DNA from 4 places in the Paenibacillus campi genome. Region 1 is predicted to be linked to each of the others. Evidence: predicted binding sites of a transcription regulator. Region 1 holds the regulator's gene; each other region holds the start of a gene.
What was found. Region 1 encodes Rex, which represses fermentation and respiration genes when NADH is low (regulators of the CRP and FNR family bind a similar motif). Its sites were predicted from a motif close to TTGTGAAATATTTCACAA; they were not measured.
Positions count from the first base shown of each region.

Region 2: the regulator Rex is predicted to act here: its motif matches at 1,878-1,895, upstream of U1I11_RS12425 (TorD/DmsD family molecular chaperone).
Region 3: the regulator Rex is predicted to act here: its motif matches at 1,523-1,540, upstream of qoxA (cytochrome aa3 quinol oxidase subunit II).
Region 4: the regulator Rex is predicted to act here: its motif matches at 2,091-2,108, upstream of adhE (bifunctional acetaldehyde-CoA/alcohol dehydrogenase).

Region 1 is NZ_JAXSQZ010000002.1:783,100-787,645, forward strand. Features, by position in the region: gene dinG (ATP-dependent DNA helicase DinG) at 1-1,950, shown strand, start outside; gene U1I11_RS08540 (redox-sensing transcriptional repressor Rex) at 1,947-2,606, shown strand; gene U1I11_RS08545 (amidohydrolase) at 2,587-3,894, shown strand; gene U1I11_RS08550 (cell wall elongation regulator TseB-like domain-containing protein) at 3,925-4,458, shown strand.
Region 2 is NZ_JAXSQZ010000004.1:329,655-334,200, forward strand. Features, by position in the region: gene U1I11_RS12415 (MFS transporter) at 1-522, opposite strand, end outside; gene mobA (molybdenum cofactor guanylyltransferase) at 1,018-1,695, shown strand; gene U1I11_RS12425 (TorD/DmsD family molecular chaperone) at 1,910-2,578, shown strand; gene U1I11_RS12430 (hypothetical protein) at 3,030-3,236, shown strand; gene U1I11_RS12435 (1-phosphofructokinase family hexose kinase) at 3,240-4,193, opposite strand; gene U1I11_RS12440 (DMT family transporter) at 4,294-4,546, opposite strand, start outside.
Region 3 is NZ_JAXSQZ010000010.1:65,489-70,034, forward strand. Features, by position in the region: gene U1I11_RS19190 (GH1 family beta-glucosidase) at 1-931, shown strand, start outside; gene U1I11_RS19195 (hypothetical protein) at 1,115-1,387, shown strand; gene qoxA (cytochrome aa3 quinol oxidase subunit II) at 1,698-2,633, shown strand; gene U1I11_RS19205 (cbb3-type cytochrome c oxidase subunit I) at 2,824-4,546, shown strand, end outside.
Region 4 is NZ_JAXSQZ010000002.1:617,870-622,415, forward strand. Features, by position in the region: gene U1I11_RS07810 (uracil-DNA glycosylase) at 1-395, shown strand, start outside; gene U1I11_RS07815 (winged helix-turn-helix transcriptional regulator) at 655-972, shown strand; gene U1I11_RS07820 (Crp/Fnr family transcriptional regulator) at 1,121-1,849, opposite strand; gene adhE (bifunctional acetaldehyde-CoA/alcohol dehydrogenase) at 2,181-4,546, shown strand, end outside.

The DNA.
Region 1 (4,546 bases):
AGCACACATACGATCAATTTGCAGGAACAGCTGCGTGAGCGCGATGTGCCACTGCTGACACAAGTTATTCCGTTTGCGTTCCGGGCGGCTGTGTTTAAAGGACGGCAACATTATTTGTGTCTGCGCAAATTTGAGCATAAAATAAATACGAAGGAATTTCAAAGTCCCAAAGAGGACGTTTTAATCGCTGCTCAGATGATCGTCTGGCTGACCGCCACCGAAACCGGAGACGATGAAGAACTGAATATGGGCAATCGTGGCGGTGATTTCTGGGAAACGGTAGCGAGTGACACCGATTCCTGCCTCGGTCGTGCTTGTCCGTGGTTTAAACAATGTTATTATCATCGCGCCAAACATGAAGCCGGTGCCGCCGATGTAGTCATTACGAACCATTCCAAGCTGTTCACTGATATTAAGGCAGGGCATCAGCTATTGCCAAGCTATGAACGGCTCGTCATCGATGAAGCACATCATCTGGAAGATGTGGCGGGTAAGCATTTGGGCATGCACATGAAATATTTCACATTGGTTCATCCGCTGCTGCGTCTGTTCAAAGACAGCAAAAACGGGCAGCTTGCCGTATTGCGTCAGCAACTCGGTTCATCCGGTAGCGAACGGGCGATGGAATGGGCGATCGCGATCGATAATTTGTATCCGGAGCTGGCGGATATTAAAGAAGATTGGGATAAGCTAAACGAGCTGCTGTTTGCGCTTTTGCCGCAGCGCAGCGATGCCGGGCCAGGGGAAGCGGCACAATTTACACTGCGACTGCTGCCTGACAAAAAGCCGGAGGAATGGGCGCACATTACCGAGCTGGAAAACCGCATCCATATCGCGCTAAGTCAAATGATTCGGCAGGGCGAACATATTATGGGCAAAATCAAAGATTCGGATGACATCGTGGACACGGACGGACTTGTGACCGATGTGACCGGACTATTCAAAGATTTGGGCAGTGTGCGTGACGATCTGCGTCATTTTGTGAAGTTGGATAGCACAGATACAGTATATTGGTATGAAGCCAATGCCAGTTACCGCAGCAAATCGCTGCAAATGTACGCTGTACCGGTCGATGTGAGCGAACAGCTCAAAGAGCATTTTTTCGATAAAAAGAAAAGCATTATTTTGACATCGGCAACGTTATCGATCGATAAAAATTTCCAGTATATGATCGAGCAGCTTGGACTCAAAGAAGCCGAGCAGCAGGGCAAGTTGAATACGGTCATGCTGGAATCACCGTTTAATTATCGCGAACAGTCATTGGTGCTCATTCCGCGTGATTTTCCGACTTTAAAAGGAAGTGTGGGCGATGAACATTTCGTGTCGATGCTGGTGGAATCGCTTGCCGATGCGGCGCGTGCGACCCGTGGACGTATGCTCGTGCTATTCACTTCCTATCGCATGCTCAAGCAGGTGTATGAGCCGCTGAAGGAGAAATTATCTACGAGTGAGATTGCTGTTTTCGGTCAAGGTGTGGACGGTGGTAGTCGCACAAAGCTAACCCGTCGTTTTCAGGAGCATCCGGCATCCGTATTGCTCGGAACGAGCAGCTTCTGGGAAGGCGTCGACATTCCGGGTGAGGCGCTGACTTGCCTGGCGATCGTGCGCTTGCCTTTTCAGCCGCCAAACCATCCGCTTGTAGAAGCGAAAAGCGAACGGCTCAAACGGGAAAAGAAAAACCCGTTTATGAAATTATCTGTGCCACAGGCAGTAATCCGGTTCAAACAGGGCTTTGGGCGACTTGTCCGCACGGCAAACGATCGAGGGATCGTGTTGATTTACGATACGCGGGTCATTGAGGCTTATTACGGCAGACATTTCCTGTATTCACTGCCAGGTCCCAAAATGGAACATATGTACACAAGTCAGATGATTCCCCGTATTGCCGAATGGTTGAGTGACCTGCCACAGGAAACGGAAGCTGCAAATCAAGAGGGGGAGCAAGCATGAAATCCGAAAAAATATCTGAAGCTGTCGTGCGAAGATTACCTGTCTATTTAAGATATCTAAATGAGCTGCATGCCCGTGAAGTGCCGACCGTATCGTCGCAGGAGCTAGGGCAAAAGCTCGATTTGAATCCAGCGCAAATCCGGAAAGACCTCGCTTATTTTGGCGATTTTGGACGCAAAGGGATCGGTTATGATGTGTCTTATTTGATCGAGAAAATTCGTCATATTTTAAAGCTCGATCAGCAGATTAATGTGGCGCTGATCGGTGCTGGTAATCTCGGTCATGCGCTATCCAACTATAACGCCTATTTGCAGGAGACGATGAAAATCGTCGCTGTATTTGATTCGTATGAGCCAAAGGTCGGCACGAAGATCAATACGCTAACCGTGAAGCCGATGAGCGATCTGGCAGAGATGATTCAGGCGAAACATATTCGCGTTGGCATCATCACGGTGCCAAATACAGAAGCGCAGCGTGTCGCTGATCAATTGATCGATGCCGGCATCGAAGCGATTTTGAATTTTGCGCCGATCATTTTGCGTACACCACCGCATGTGCGTGTGCATACAGCCGATTTTACGACCGATTTGCTTAGTCTTGCCTATTACCTTGAAGATGGAAAGGAATTAGAAGCCAATGAACAACTCTCCGAGTAAATGGATAATTAAAAACGGTATTTTTGCCGTTTTAAACGGGCACAAGCCTGTACTGCACGGTCATATGGTGATCGAAAATGACCGGATTACGTATATTGGTGAACAGGAGCCGCAACTGGAAGACGATGTGACGGTCGTAGACGGACGCCATCAATTTTTTATTCCAGGTCTTGTAAATAGTCATGGGCATGCAGCGATGTCGCTATTGCGTGGTTATGGTGATGATTTGGCGCTGCAAGTATGGTTACAAGAGAAAATGTGGCCGATGGAAGCGAAGTTTACGAGCGATGATGTGTACACCGGTACAGCGCTGTCTGTACTGGAAATGCTCAAAGGCGGCACAACGACATTCCTCGATATGTATGATCGTTCCGAGCGCGTAGCTGAAGTGGTGGAGCAGTCGGGTATGCGAGCCGTGCTTATGCGCGGCGTTATCGGTCTGTGCTCAGAACAGGAGCAGACGGACAAGCTGAATCAAGCGGTGCAATTTGTACGCGACTGGCACGGTAAAGCAGATGGACGTATTACGACGATGATGTCTCCACATGCGCCGTACACTTGCCCACCGCAATTTATCGAGCGTTTTGTACAAGCAGCGCATGATTTGGATGTGCCATTGCATACGCATATGTCCGAAACGATTGCCGAGGTCGAGCTGAATGTAGCCGATTATGGTCTGCGTCCGGTTGCCCATTTGGAAAAATTGGGCGTGTTTACCCGTCCGACATTGCTAGCTCATGCTGTTCATTTGAATGATGAAGAAATTGAAGTGCTGGCGCAACATAAAGTGGCCATTTCGCACAATCCAGGCAGCAATTTGAAGCTGGCAAGCGGGATCGCACGCGTGCCTGATCTGCTGAAAGCAGGTGTGATCGTCTCGCTCGGAACCGACGGCCCGGCAAGCAATAACAATCTTGATATGTTTGAAGAAATGCGACTGGCTGCGCTTATTCATAAAGGCGTATCCGGCGATCCGACCGCTGTACCGGCAAGCGAGGCGCTACGAATGGGCACAGAATACGGTGCCAAATCGGTGTTCCTTAACGATACCGGCAGCTTTGAAGTTGGCATGAAAGCCGATATTACGTCACTCAATATCGATCAGCCGCATTTCCTGCCATTTACGGACTTTATCTCGCATACAGTCTACTCGGCAAGTGCAAAAGATGTGCTACATGTATGGGTGGACGGCAAACAAGTAATTAAGGATGGCGTATCACTGACGCTGGACGAGGAGAAAATCCGTCGTGAAGCGCAGTCGGCGTTTGAAGACTTGCTGACACGCTGACTTGCAACAGATTAGAAAGGATGGCATGTCTTGCGAAATTTGGGAACAGGCAAATGGATCGCGATTATGATTACGATCCTGGGGCTAATCATTCTTGGTGTAAACCAGTTCTATATTCATGTAATGGCAAAGCCGTGGAGCCAGGAGCAAATGGCATTGGAAATTGCCCAGCAAAATGCTAAGCTGACAGCGGTCACACATAGCTACAAGTCGGTTTGGAATGACACTTCCATTTATTGGGTCATTCAAGGCAATACCGCACAAAATCAAAATGTTATGGTATGGGTTAAATTTAATCCTGACGGCACGCCCGCCAAAGGCACAAATGCTGTACATGTGGAGTCGACAGCGGGTACGATTACCGAGCAGCAAACCGCAACATTGCTACAAAAAGATTTGCCCGGCGCAGAAGTCATACGCGCTGTACCTGGCTCGTATAACGGTAAATATGCCTGGCAAGTATTTGCCAAGTCAGGCGATCATTATTATTATGTATTTTACAATTTCCGTGATGGCAGCAAGCTTGGCGGCCCGATGCAATTGCCGAATACGCTCACTCCATAATGGACAAGTGAAAACATTTCAAACAACATCAAAACATCCGACTCAGGCAAGCGATCATTCGCTTCTTGGTCGGATGTTTTTGTGTGTG
Region 2 (4,546 bases), on a different contig from region 1:
CGCCACTAACAACAGCGCGGTAAACACGATGCCGATGCGCGGTACACCGAGCTGATCAATGACCGGACCAGCTACAATTGCCGTCAGTGCCCAGCCGAGCGAACCGTACAGCCGAAAGCCGCCGAATTTGTAAGGCGTGCCATCGATATAATTTAGAATCAATGTGCTCGATTGCGCAAACATCGGTGTCTGGAAAAAGAAAAAGCAAGTCATTACAATATAGATCAGCGTGTAATTTTGCACATTGAATACGATCTGCACGAGTACTAATGTGCCGATCATCATCGCCAGCAGCACCAAACGGACATTTTGCCAGCGATCACCAAGATAGCCCCAGAATGGATTCGCAAACAACGATACAAATGGCCCGATTGCCATCAATGCGCCAATCTCGCTCTGGCTCATACCGACATCTTGCAAATAAAGCTGAAAGAAACTGGTGAAAATAACCATCGTCCCGTAAATAAAAAACGTATACCAGCGAAGGGTAGCAAAAGGAGATTTGGAGGTTATGGAACTCAAGCTGCGACAATCCTTTCAAGGCGATATGTACTTCACTGTATCATTTGTTGAAAGGGGATACAAACCATTTTACGCCAAATTCGCCTAACTATGGATTACAGTAGCGTCAAAAGCCATTTAATTTGTAAGCGTAATCATAAACCGTTTGGTTTCAGTTGTAGTAAGGTTTATAATAAAGTCGGCAGTTGATTGTAGCATCGATACATAACATAAATCGATTTAGATCGTTCAAAGTTTGGCATCGTCCATGCAGAAGCAAAATAAAGTTGAACGAGCATCGTGCGGAAACAAGCAGGATATGAAGCTGAACGACAATCATGCTTCAACAATACGTTTACAAAGCTGAATAGAAGAAGTGCTTGTGGAGGAGGAACACGGACTGCTCGGTAGCATCGGCAAGCAAGCAGCACACGAAACAAGCATAATAGGCTAACAAGGCAAGCATAGCAATGATATTGCCGTGCACTGATTTTTCACCAGACAGGAGGAATACAGATGAGAATTGATCTTGCAGCTATTTTGCTGGCTGGCGGGCAGTCGCGTCGGATGGGCAGAGATAAAGCATTGCTTGATATCGGTGGCAAACCGGTCATTCAGCGTGTAGCCGATACATTATTGCAATGTACGCCACATGTTTGTCTGGCTGCATCGGATCAGCACAGTTATGACTTTCTTCATTTGCCTGTAGCGGCGGACGATTATCCCGGTTTAGGGCCGCTGGCAGGATTGTACGCGGGCATGAAGCATATAGATGCCACCTGGTACATACTGGCGGCATGTGATATGCCATTTGCCAGCGCCAGTCTGATCCGGTTGATGATGAAAACGGCGACAATGTTCGGTGATAGCAATGTGGAAGAAGGGCAGATTCCATTGGCGCAGGCAGCATTTCCATCGTACGAGGGACGTATACATCCGCTGTATGCTTTGTACCATCGCACAGTACTACCATCATTGCAGACAGCGTTAGAGCAGCGCCAGCTTAAAGTGATGGATTGGCTAGAACAGCACAATCAGGTGGAAATACCGCTCGAACAGTTGCTAAAGGAAGAACAGGATGAGCATGAACGATCGTATGATCTGACACCGTGGTGTCTATACAATATGAATGATCCAGAGGCGTATGAAATGGCAAGACGCCTGTATATTTTAAAACAAATGCCTGGCAACTAAAGCAGCTGCCAGGCATTGTTGACTATTTTATGAACGAATGGGCAAAATGCACATCTCGCTTGTGATATCGGTTACAATGTAGGTAAGCCTAAAACGAATGATCTATTGTCGTTACCGATCATAATATGATCATCAGTGTTCAGTACATTGATTGTAATCATAACGTATTGCGTGCAATAAAGTAGTGAATAAAATCACAAGGAGTGTATTTCAGATGACAGTGAATACGGAAGTAAAGACGAGCATCGATTGGTTGTACAGTCGGGTGATGACGTATCGTTTGTTAAGTGAAATGCTGCAACGTAAGCCAACGCTGTCCAAGCTGATCGAATGGCGCCGTGATGCCGGACGCATTCAGCAGCTGAGTGTTCGTTCGTATTCCTTGCTGTCTGAATTGGAGCGGACATCGCTTGCAGCGATTGTGCAGTCTGCTGCACAGCATAATGCAGCCTATGAGCGTTTGTTAGATGAGCAAAATGGTGAAGATCATCTGCGTGCCGCCCATTATGTATGCGGTGAACAGGAGCCGTGCGGATATGAAGCGATACTGAATTCCGTCTATGCCCATGCAGGTATTACGTTTAAAAAGATGGATCATGAATCGGATGATCATATCGCGATCGAACTGGAATTTATGTCATTGCTTGCCGAGCGATTGGCGGAGAGCGAACAACGTCCGCTGGAGCAAGCTGCTGTTATTCAGGCACAGCTTGATTTTATTGAACATTATTTGCTCATCTGGACAGATAAGCTATGCGCTTGGCTAACTGAAACTGCACCTGGCTCGCTATACGAGCAATGGGCGGCGATGGTACAAGCCTATTTGCAGCATGACCGCGCTGATCTGCGACATTATGCCGGGCAAATTCGCCGGCACGCTTGAACTTTTTACAATCCAGAGCATGAATTGAGCATGGCGAATGTGTGCGGGTCGTATCCAATTTAGCCAATGATGTACGGTAATGCTCATGATGATGTGGAAAACTGGCGCCTGATTGCATCTATACGAATTAGGCGCTATTCGTTATTGCCCTAATTACACAAACTTGGAATAGGTACAAAACCTCTAGGCACAGTATCGATTAATGTGTAACATAATGGATACACATCATTTGAGCAGCTAGTATAAGCTGTCCTTTTCATTATTTTCACTTGCGCTCGTTCAACTTGCGTTGGTTAAATGGTAAACCGTATATGCGCAAATGTTCCAATGGATATATTCATACCGATTTTTCCACATCGGTTTATATTTTTAAATAAATGGAATAAATTTCTTGTAAGCGGATTCAAATCTATTCGGATTGTCTAATGGAGTAATAAAGGAGGTTTGCACCTTGAGCCACTACAAAGAATTACTGCCAAAGATCACCGTCCGATCATTTGATCAGACGAGGGAATTCCCTTCACTTGATTGGGCAAGACAGTATGCGCTAAAGGAATTGGTCCCGCAGGAGATAAATTTTGTCGTCAGCGATCAGCAAACCGGTGAGATTTTTATGGACGTACGTTTTGGAGCACGCACAACGACAATGATCCCCTGAGCCTTAGGCTACAGGGGATTTTTCTATTGCAATCTCATTGCCGATATCGGTAATATCGTCGGTATCGATCCAGCCGGCAGCCGGTTGCAGCGCACAGGCACTGCCACAAGCCGTACCTAACCGCAGCATCGCTTGTGCTCCGCCACCGCGACTGGCGGACACGATCATCCCGGCAATCATCGCATCGCCACTGCCGAGTGCACTTGCAATCGGCAATCGTGGCACCCGTATCCGGTAAAAGGAGCCGGTAGAACGTTCAGCCGCAATCGCACCTTCCGCGCCGAGCGAGATGACCGGCAGCTCGATTCCGTGATCGAGCATGGCGGTTAACGCTTGTTGCAGTCGTTCTTGCCGATTGCTGCTATCCGGTGCAATGCCCGCCCATTCACACGCTTCCTGTTCATTCGGTTTGACCGTATACGGCGTTGCCTTCATTCCATGCATTAACGCCTCACCGCTACTATCGAGCGCAGTACAAGCGCCATTGCGGCGGGCGATCTCGATCAGCCGCACATACACATCCGGCGGACATTGCTGCGGCAAGCTGCCGGAAAATAGCACCCAGCTAGAGCAGGACGCTAGCTCCGCCACCGTTTGTTCCAGCAAATCAAGCTGTGCGGCGGTGACCGCTGCCCCTTGCTCGATCAGTTCGGTTTGCGTGTGACGACTTTCATCCAGTATCGTAATCGCAAGTCGTGTCTCGCCATCGGCTTCGGTAAATCGGCACCCGACCTGTTCTTGCCGTAGCAGCGAAACGAGCTTACGCCCGTTATGCCCGGCGATGAGCCCGGCAGCCGTCACCGGTTCACCTAGCTGACGAATAATGCGTGCCGCATTGACGCCTTTGCCGCCTGGAAGTGTAATCGCGTCTTCAATGCGATGCACCGTATTCGGACGCAGAGCAGGCACCTGGTAAATCACATCAAGCGCCGTATTGAGTGTAACTGTCGTAATCATGCCAACTACTCCTTCAACATTGCAAAGTCATAATCGGATTGGCACGAGTGTCATCGATCGTGCTGTAATGGTCGTCCCGCAGCAAACGGGATACGATCGATCAGGCAATCAGCTTTAAGCCGACCGCTGACGTAATAATCATGGCGATGAACAGGATGCGCAATCCGCTTCTTGCTTCATTATACATGAGCATGCCGACAAGTGCGCCACCGACTGTGCCGATTCCCGTCCATACCGCATAAGCGGTTCCCATCGAAATGCCGTTCATCGCAATCGTCAGACACGAGAAACTGCCCGTAAACGCCACGATCATCATGAGTACATTAACTAGTGAGCGCTTGCGAATGATCCGA
Region 3 (4,546 bases), on a different contig from region 1:
GATCGATGCGTTTGTGAAATATGCCGAAGTGATGTTCCGTGAATTTAGCGCCAAAATCAAATTGTGGCTCACATTTAACGAGCCGTGGTGTATCGCCTTTTTGTCCAATTTGGAAGGTAAGCATGCGCCTGGCAATACCGATTTGCAAATTGCGCTCAATGTAGGGCATAATTTGCTCGTGGCGCACGGACATGCGGTTAAGCTGTTCCGTCAAATTAGCCCGACAGACGGTCAAATCGGCATTGCGCCCAATGTTGCCTGGGCGGTGCCGTACAGCAAAAGCGAAGCGGATCGTGCAGCTTGCAATCGCAACATCGAAGTGTATGCCGACTGGTTCCTTGATCCGGTGTATAAAGGAAGCTATCCGCAATCATTGTACGATTGGTTCAAAGCAGCAGGCGCTACCCCGCCGGTGCAGGCAGGCGATATGGACATCATCGCCCAGCCGATCGATCTGATCGGCATTAACTACTATCATCCGACCGTAAATCGGTACAACCCGAAAGCCGGTTATTTGCACAGCGAACCGATCGATATGGGCTTGTTCAAAACCGATATCGGCTGGCCGATCGATTCGACCGGATTATATGATGTGATCCATTATTTGCAAAAATACGGCAATATCGATATTTACATTACCGAGAACGGGGCGTGCATTAATGATGGTGTGCAAAACGGCATCGTAAACGATACGGTACGGATTAGTTATTTGCAGCAGCATATCGCTCAGGTGCATCGTGTAATTAATGATGGCATCCAGTTAAAAGGTTATATGGCATGGTCGTTGATGGACAATTTTGAATGGGCGGAAGGTTACCGCATGCGCTTTGGGCTGATCCATGTTGATTTCCGTACCCAAGTGCGTACACCAAAAGAAAGCTTTTACTGGTATCAAAATGTGGTGCGTAACAACTGGATGGAGACGCGCTAATTCGGTATCAACCGGAGCAGGCAAACGATAAGGCAAAATATAAATGAAGCATTGCGAATCAAAAGCTTCCTTTTGTGGTAATAAGTCGTATGGCACTTCTGCTTGGTACGCCGGCTCAAACGATGAACCGATTCAGGCAGACATAGCAGTAATACGACTATCCGGGAAAGGGGAGTGGATTCCGTGGCTACCAAATCCAGAGGACCGAGCGAGAAAAGCTCGGCACAAAACACATATGGACTTAGCAAAATGTTAACTGTTGTCGCATGGCTAAGCTGTGCTGCCGGTATTTTGCTTATCGTGCTTAATCTGCAACCATTCAATGATAACAATCTCGGTTTGATGATCGGTGTCGGCTGTTTGGCTGCATTTGCCTTTATTTATTCTTTAGCCAAATGGCTTGGCTCAATGCAGGCGCGCAGTGACGAAGGGAAAGATGGCATTAAGGACGACTAGTATTTTCCTGACTGTCCATGCGATTTGTCATAGGCAAACATAGCTGTCCAGCTTGAATTTTAAAATTAAGGCTCCTTTAAGAATTATTCTTAAAGGGGCTTTTTTACGAAGTAAATATATGTTAATCTTTAAATAATGTGAAAACATTCACTTCTGCTTGCTGATAAATTGACAGATTTGTTAACAAGCCAAAAAAAATCGAAATTTACACCTTCTATGGATACGCAAATAGGACACTTAGTGTTAACATAGGAATGTGTGGTTTCAACATTATGAACGTCATAAGCGTTAAGTGAGAAAGGGGATCAAGATGAGCAAAAAACCAGGTTCGCGCCTTATGTTCTGGGTTGTTCTGGTTGTGACTGTGTTGTCGCTGGCTCTGACGGTTTGGGCGCTAGTTGCTGGTTCTAGCAATTATGCTGTTCTTAATCCGAAAGGACCAATCGCAGAAGGACAACGCGATGTCATTATCATTTCGACGATTCTGACCGCGATTGTTATTGTACCGACAACCATACTGACCTTCGTTATTGTATGGAGATATCGTGACAAACCGGGCAGAAAGGCTAAGTACGATCCGGATTTCAATCACAGCAATGTGTTGGAATCGATCTGGTGGGGCATTCCGATTGTCGTCATCGCCGTACTCGGTATCGTAACCGTTCGGTATACGTACGCACTCGAGCCTTCCGTAGCTATTAAGTCTGACAAACCACCTATCGTCATTCAAGCCATTTCGTTGGATTGGAAATGGGCGTTTTTCTATCCGGAAGAAGGAGTCGCTACAGTGAATACGCTAACGATTCCGGAAGATCGTCCAATTCGCTTTGAACTGACTTCCGATGCTCCGATGAACTCCTTCTGGATTCCGCAGCTCGGTGGACAAATTTATACGATGTCCGGTATGGCGATGAATTTGTATTTACAAGCAGATCATACAGGCACATACTACGGTTCAGGCGCCAACTTTAGCGGTGAGCATTTTGGTGATATGAACTTTGATGTCAATGCCGTAACTGAATCCGATTATGAAGCATGGGTGAAAAAGGTGAAAACCGAGTCCCAGCCGATGACGCTGGATACGTATGAGTCCATCGCAACACCGGGTACAGCGGACAAGCAATATTTCTCCTCCTTCCCTGAAGGATTGTTCCAAAAAATCGTAACCCAGTATTTGCCTGGCGGTTTGTCTGAACACCGTAAACCGGTACACACGACACCTGCAATGCGAGATCAAGGCATTTAAGACGGTTGGTTGAAGTGACGTTATGTTGTACGGACGATATGCGCCGCATGCGTCCGCGTAAATAAGCAGCGCGTCGGGAGAGCTTTTGTGCCCGGCGTTCGGTGCTGTATTCCAATGGTATTCATGCAATGCCTCCATACATGCGGGCGATACGCCGGGCATGGACAAAGAAAGTGAAAGGAGCTCAACGATGCTTGAAAATATTAAACAGTTTGCATCCGAGTTTTTTGTTACTGGCGATCCGTTGATTTACGGTGCAGACGTATCCATTGGATTGGTAACGATTGCGATCGTTGCCGGATTGACCTACTTCAAAAAGTGGAAATGGCTCTGGCGCAACTGGTTGACTACGGTTGACCACAAAAAAATCGGTATCATGTACATTTTGGCTGCGATTATTATGATGTTCCGTGGCGGTGTCGATGCGCTCATGATGCGGACGCAATTAGCGATTCCGAATTTTGAATTCCTGCATCCGGAACATTATAACCAGGTATTTACTACACACGGTGTCGTTATGATCCTGTTTATGGCGATGCCCTTTATGTTCGGTTTGTTTAACGTCGTTGTACCGTTACAAATCGGTGCGCGTGACGTTGCGTTCCCTTATTTGAACTCGCTTAGCTTCTGGCTGTTCTTCTTGGGCGCAATGTTGTTCAACCTCTCCTTCGTTATCGGCGGTTCGCCGGATGCCGGTTGGCTCAGCTATCCACCGCTGTCCGAGCTGCAATTTAACCCTGGACCAGGGCAGAACTTTTACATCTGGGGTATCCAGATTTCCGGTATTGGTTCCCTTGCCACAGGTATTAACTTCTTGGTAACGATTATCAAAATGCGTTCACCAGGTCTGACGATGATGAAGCTGCCAATGTTCACATGGTCGGTATTTGCAACTTGCGTTATCATCATTTTTGCATTCCCAATTTTGACAGTTACACTTGCTTTGCTGTTCCTCGACCGTTTCGGGGGCGGGCACTTCTTCACCCTTGACGGTGGCGGTAATCCGATGATGTATATTAACCTCATCTGGATGTGGGGTCACCCAGAGGTATATATCGTTATTTTGCCGGCATTCGGTATTTTCTCCGAAGTCGTCAGCGTGTTCTCACGCAAAAAGCTGTTCGGTTACACCTCGATGGTATTTGCGATGATGATTATCGCGTTTGTTTCCTTCTTCACATGGGCTCACCATTTCTTCACGATGGGTTCCGGGGCGGACGTTAACGCCTTCTTCGCTTTATCAACGATGTTGATTGCGATCCCGACCGGGGTTAAAATCTTTAACTGGCTGTTTACGATGTATCGCGGTCGCATTCGCTTCGATCTGCCGATGCTATGGACAGTAGCGTTTATTCCGGCGTTTATCGTCGGTGGTATGACAGGGGTTCTGCTCGCGGTTGCGCCTGCTGACTTCCAATACCATAACAGTTACTTCCTGATTGCCCACTTCCACCAAGTTCTGATCGGTGGGGTCGTGTTCGGTTACTTTGCCGGCATGTACTACTGGTGGCCAAAAATGTTCGGCTTCAAGCTGAACGAAACGCTGGGCAGATGGTCATTCTGGTTCTGGAACATCGGTTTCTACGTATGTTTCATGCCGCAATACTTGCTCGGTCTGATGGGTATGACTCGTCGTGTAAGTACATTTGACTGGGATACCGGCTGGGGCCCACTGAACGTTGTATCGACGGTTGGTGCGTACCTAATGGGGATTGCCTTCATTTTGCAGGCGGTACAAATTGCTTACAGCTTTAAATATCGTGAAAAAGACACTACCGGCGACATCTGGGATGCTCACACATTGGAATGGACGATCCCGTCTCCGGCTCCAGAATACAACTTTGCCATTACTCCGGTAGTGGACAGCAGAGACCCATTATGGGTTGAAAAGCAGCGTCGTGCTGCTGGCAAGC
Region 4 (4,546 bases), 170 kb from region 1:
ATCGAGATCGTCCAGTCAAAGGGAATCCGGAGCGTATAAGCCGTTCCAATCGTACGCCGACGGCGAGCGAAATTGTTGCACATGCGCCGATTCTTGATTATGAACTTGCAGTCGTGCAACCACGATTACTCATTACAGTTGGCAATATTGGACTGCAACGGCTGCTCGGCAACGGAATGCGTGTGTCTGATCTGCACGGGCAGCCTCGGCAAAGCGTCATTCGACATGTGGAGCGTGATCACCCGGAACGCGGTTATTATGAAGGTACAACGTCATATTGGATTTTCCCGTTGTATCATCCAGCAGCGATTTTGTACAATCGTGCACTAGAAACGGTAATTGAACAAGATTTGCATCATTTGCGTAATTTTTTGCAAGGGGACGTGTGGAGATGAGACAGTGACGACTCCGTAATGGATTGGAAAAAGAGTAAAATATAAGCGGTAGCGAACAATTATTATAGTGGATGATGTTTAGCTAGTCTGCTCGCCAAAACGCCTGCTAAAGCGCATAAATTGCCATGTTTTCGTTTGCTTATGATCGGAAATATGGTAAGATATTTGTGCTAACTTATTGTAAGTTGAAAGTTGCGAGTGGAGAGTTGAATTTGCATCCATATGTGATTGGGCTATGGACGAGTAAAGAGGTGAGATGATGGAACAGCATCAATTGGGATTGTGTCCGCGCTTTGAGACAGCCTTTTCGTTCCTAGGCAAACGCTGGAATGGTCTCATTATTCAATCGTTGATGAGCGGACCGAAACGGTTCAAGGACATATCAAACCTTATTCCGATGATGAGCGATAAAATGCTCTCGGAGCGCATGAAAGATTTGGAAGCAAGTGGCATACTCGTTCGGAAAGTATATCCGGAAACGCCGGTACGGATTGAGTATGAACTGACAGAGAAAGGTCATGCCCTCAAGCCGGTGATGGAGCAGATTCAGAACTGGGCAGAGCATTGGGTAGACTGATTAATGTATACATGCCGTCTGCAACGTCAAGGCAGCAGTATCCGACCATAAAAAAAGCTTTCCCCGGTACGATTCCGGTGGAAAGCTTTTTTCGCATTATCACAACCGGGTTGCAGTAAAGCCCGTACAATGGGGAGGGGAGTGGGGATTAAATCCGGCAAACTTCTTTCGGGCACAGCTCGCAATGGCACACTTCCTGTAGCGCCTCCAGATCATGGATAATGATCATACCGTGCTCATACTCGATCGTATCCTGTTTGCGTAGATCACTTAGCATACGGTTGACGCTTTCACGGGTCGCACCGATCATATTCGACAGATCGGTATGAGTGATCTTTTTGTTGATTAAAATCGATCCGTCTTCATTATGTGGTTTACCGTACGTATTGCCTAGGCGAATCAAAGTGGAGCAGAGCGCACCTGGTTTACCGTACAGCATCAGATCGCGCACTTTGGTCTGTGTCAGGCGATGGTGCGTGCCCATCCATTTCATAAAATCGAGCGCAAAGTCACAATGCTGACAGATGATCAGCTCCAAGTCTTTATGATCGATGACCGCTACTTCGGTATCTTCCAGTGCTTCGGCAGTGAAACCGAGTCGGGTGCCTGAGAACAGATCAGCTTGACCGATAATATCACCAACCTGATACAGGTACAGGATTAGCTCTTTCCCTTCGTCCGTCGATTTAGTTAGTTTGACGCGTCCGCTTTTAATGTAATACAATTTGTCAGAAATATCGCCTTCCCAGAACAGATGCGATCCCGCCGCAATATTGCGATCTGTCGCATAAGCAAGCATGCGCTCCAAATTCACAGGCGAGAAGCTGCTCGTATTGCTTTTTTCGCTATGCTTCATCAATTCCATCGATTTGTTCATCATTGTTCCTCTCCTTTATGTCCCCATTATACGTGAAAATAAGCAAATTGCATTAAATTAAAGGAAAAATTAGTAAAATAATTTCAAATATGCCACTTTTCCTCTATTTGCTATCGGTTGAAATAAAAGAAATTTTAAGTTGTGAAAGTTTGTGATTATTTTCACTTATATTATAGCGCGCTATGATTTAAAATGCAAAAGCAAAAAACAAGACAAGAAAATTTTTAAAAATCAAAATTTATTGTGAAAAACATCACATTATCACATTTATCGCTATGCTATGATCAGTGCGTAGACAAGAGCAACGCACATTCTGAGGAGGATGAGAGAAATGGCTGTTAAAAATGATGTCGCCCGCACGGTAGAGGTAACTGCACAGGAAGAAATTCAAAAACAGATCGATAAAGCGAACAGAGCCTACTCCGCATTTATGAAAATGGATCAGCAGCAAATTGATCAGATCGTACAGGCGATGGCGCTTGCCGGGCTGGATAAACATATGCACCTTGCCAAAATGGCTGTCGAAGAAACCGGTCGTGGTGTATACGAAGACAAAATTACAAAAAACATCTTTGCGACAGAATACATTTATCATAGCATTAAAAATGAAAAAACGGTCGGCGTGATCGAGGACAACGCGTATGACAGCTTCCAAAAAATCGCTGAACCGGTCGGCATCATTATGGGCATTACGCCTGTCACGAACCCGACATCGACGACGATGTTCAAAGCATTGATCGCAATCAAAACACGTAACCCGATCATTTTCGGTTTCCATCCATCCGCCCAACAGTGTAGCCGTGAAGCAGCCCAAATATTGCTTGAAGCAGCGGTGAAACACGGTGCACCAGCCGACTGTATTCAATGGATCGAACAGCCATCGATGGACAAAACGAATGCGCTCATGAATCATCCGGATGTGGCACTCATTCTCGCTACCGGTGGCGGCGCGATGGTAAAAGCGGCATATAGCTGCGGCAAACCAGCGCTTGGCGTAGGTCCAGGTAACGTACCTGCTTTTATCGAGAAAAGTGCGGATTTGAAGCAAGCGGTGACAGATTTAATTTTATCGAAATCGTTTGATAACGGGATGATCTGTGCGTCCGAGCAGGCGGTTGTGATTGAAGAACCGGTATTCGAGCAAGTGAAAAAGTTGATGATCGATAATGGCTGCTATTTCCTTAGCAAAGACGAAGTTGCCAAACTGACCGCTAGTGCAATGAATGTGGAAAAATGCGCTGTAAACCCAGCCATCGTCGGACAACCTGCAACCAAAATTGCCGAAATGAGCGGCATTACCGTGCCAGCTAACACCAAAATCCTGATTGCCGAACTGGAAGGCGTAGGTACCAAATATCCATTGTCCGCCGAAAAGTTAAGCCCAGTGCTGGCTTGTTATAAAGTGAAAAATGCGGAGCAAGGCATCGAGCGTGCTGCCCAAATCGTAGAGTTTGGCGGGATGGGTCACTCGTCGGCAATTCATTCGAACAATGAAGAAGTGATTCAAAAATTCGCAGATCGTCTGCAAACCGGACGTATTATCGTCAATTCGCCATCGACACATGGGGCAATCGGCGACATTTACAATACGAATTTGCCGTCGCTCACACTCGGTTGTGGATCGTATGGACGCAATTCCACATCGTCGAACGTTACAGCCGTTAATTTGATTAATATTAAAAGGGTGGCTCGCCGTACTGTGAATATGCAATGGTTCAAAATCCCAGCGAAAGTCTATTTTGAAAAAGGCTCGACACAATATCTTGCCAAAATGCCCAACATTAGTCGTGTCGCCATCGTCACCGACCCGATGATGGTACAGCTCGGTTATGTAGAAAAAGTGGAACATTATCTCCGTCAGCGTCAAACTCCGGTTGTGATCGAAGTGTTCTCCGAGGTGGAGCCTGATCCATCGACGACGACCGTCGAACGCGGACGCCAGATGATGGAACGTTTCCAACCGGACTGCATTATCGCGCTTGGCGGCGGTTCGCCAATGGATGCTGCCAAAGGCATGTGGCTGTTTTACGAATACCCTGACGTAAGTTTTGATAACTTGAAGCAGAAATTTATGGATATTCGCAAACGAATTTACAAATACCCACATCTCGGTCAAAAAGCGCAATTTGTAGCGATTCCAACGACATCGGGTACAGGCTCGGAAGTGACATCGTTTGCAGTCATTACCGATAAAGAAAAAGGCAATACGAAATACCCGCTCGCAGACTATGAACTGACACCGGACGTAGCGATTGTCGATCCTGAATTTGTGTACACTTTGCCACGCGTCGCAGTAGCCGATACCGGGATGGATGTGCTCACGCATGCGATTGAAGCGTACGTATCGAATATGGCGAACGACTACACCGACGGACTGGCGATCAAAGCGATCCAACTCGTGTTCCAATATTTGGAGCAATCGGCACTGACCGGCGATAAACTGGCACGCGAAAAAATGCACAATGCTTCGACGATCGCAGGGATGGCATTTGCGAATGCGTTCCTCGGCATTAACCATAGCCTTGCCCACAAATGGGGCGGTCAATACCATACCGCACACGGTCGCACGAATGCAATTCTGATGCCACACGTCATCCGCTACAATGCGAAAAAACCGACTAAATTTGCGTCGTTCCCAAAATATTCGCACTTTATCGCTGATGAGCGTTATGCCGAAATCGCCCGTATTCTCGGACT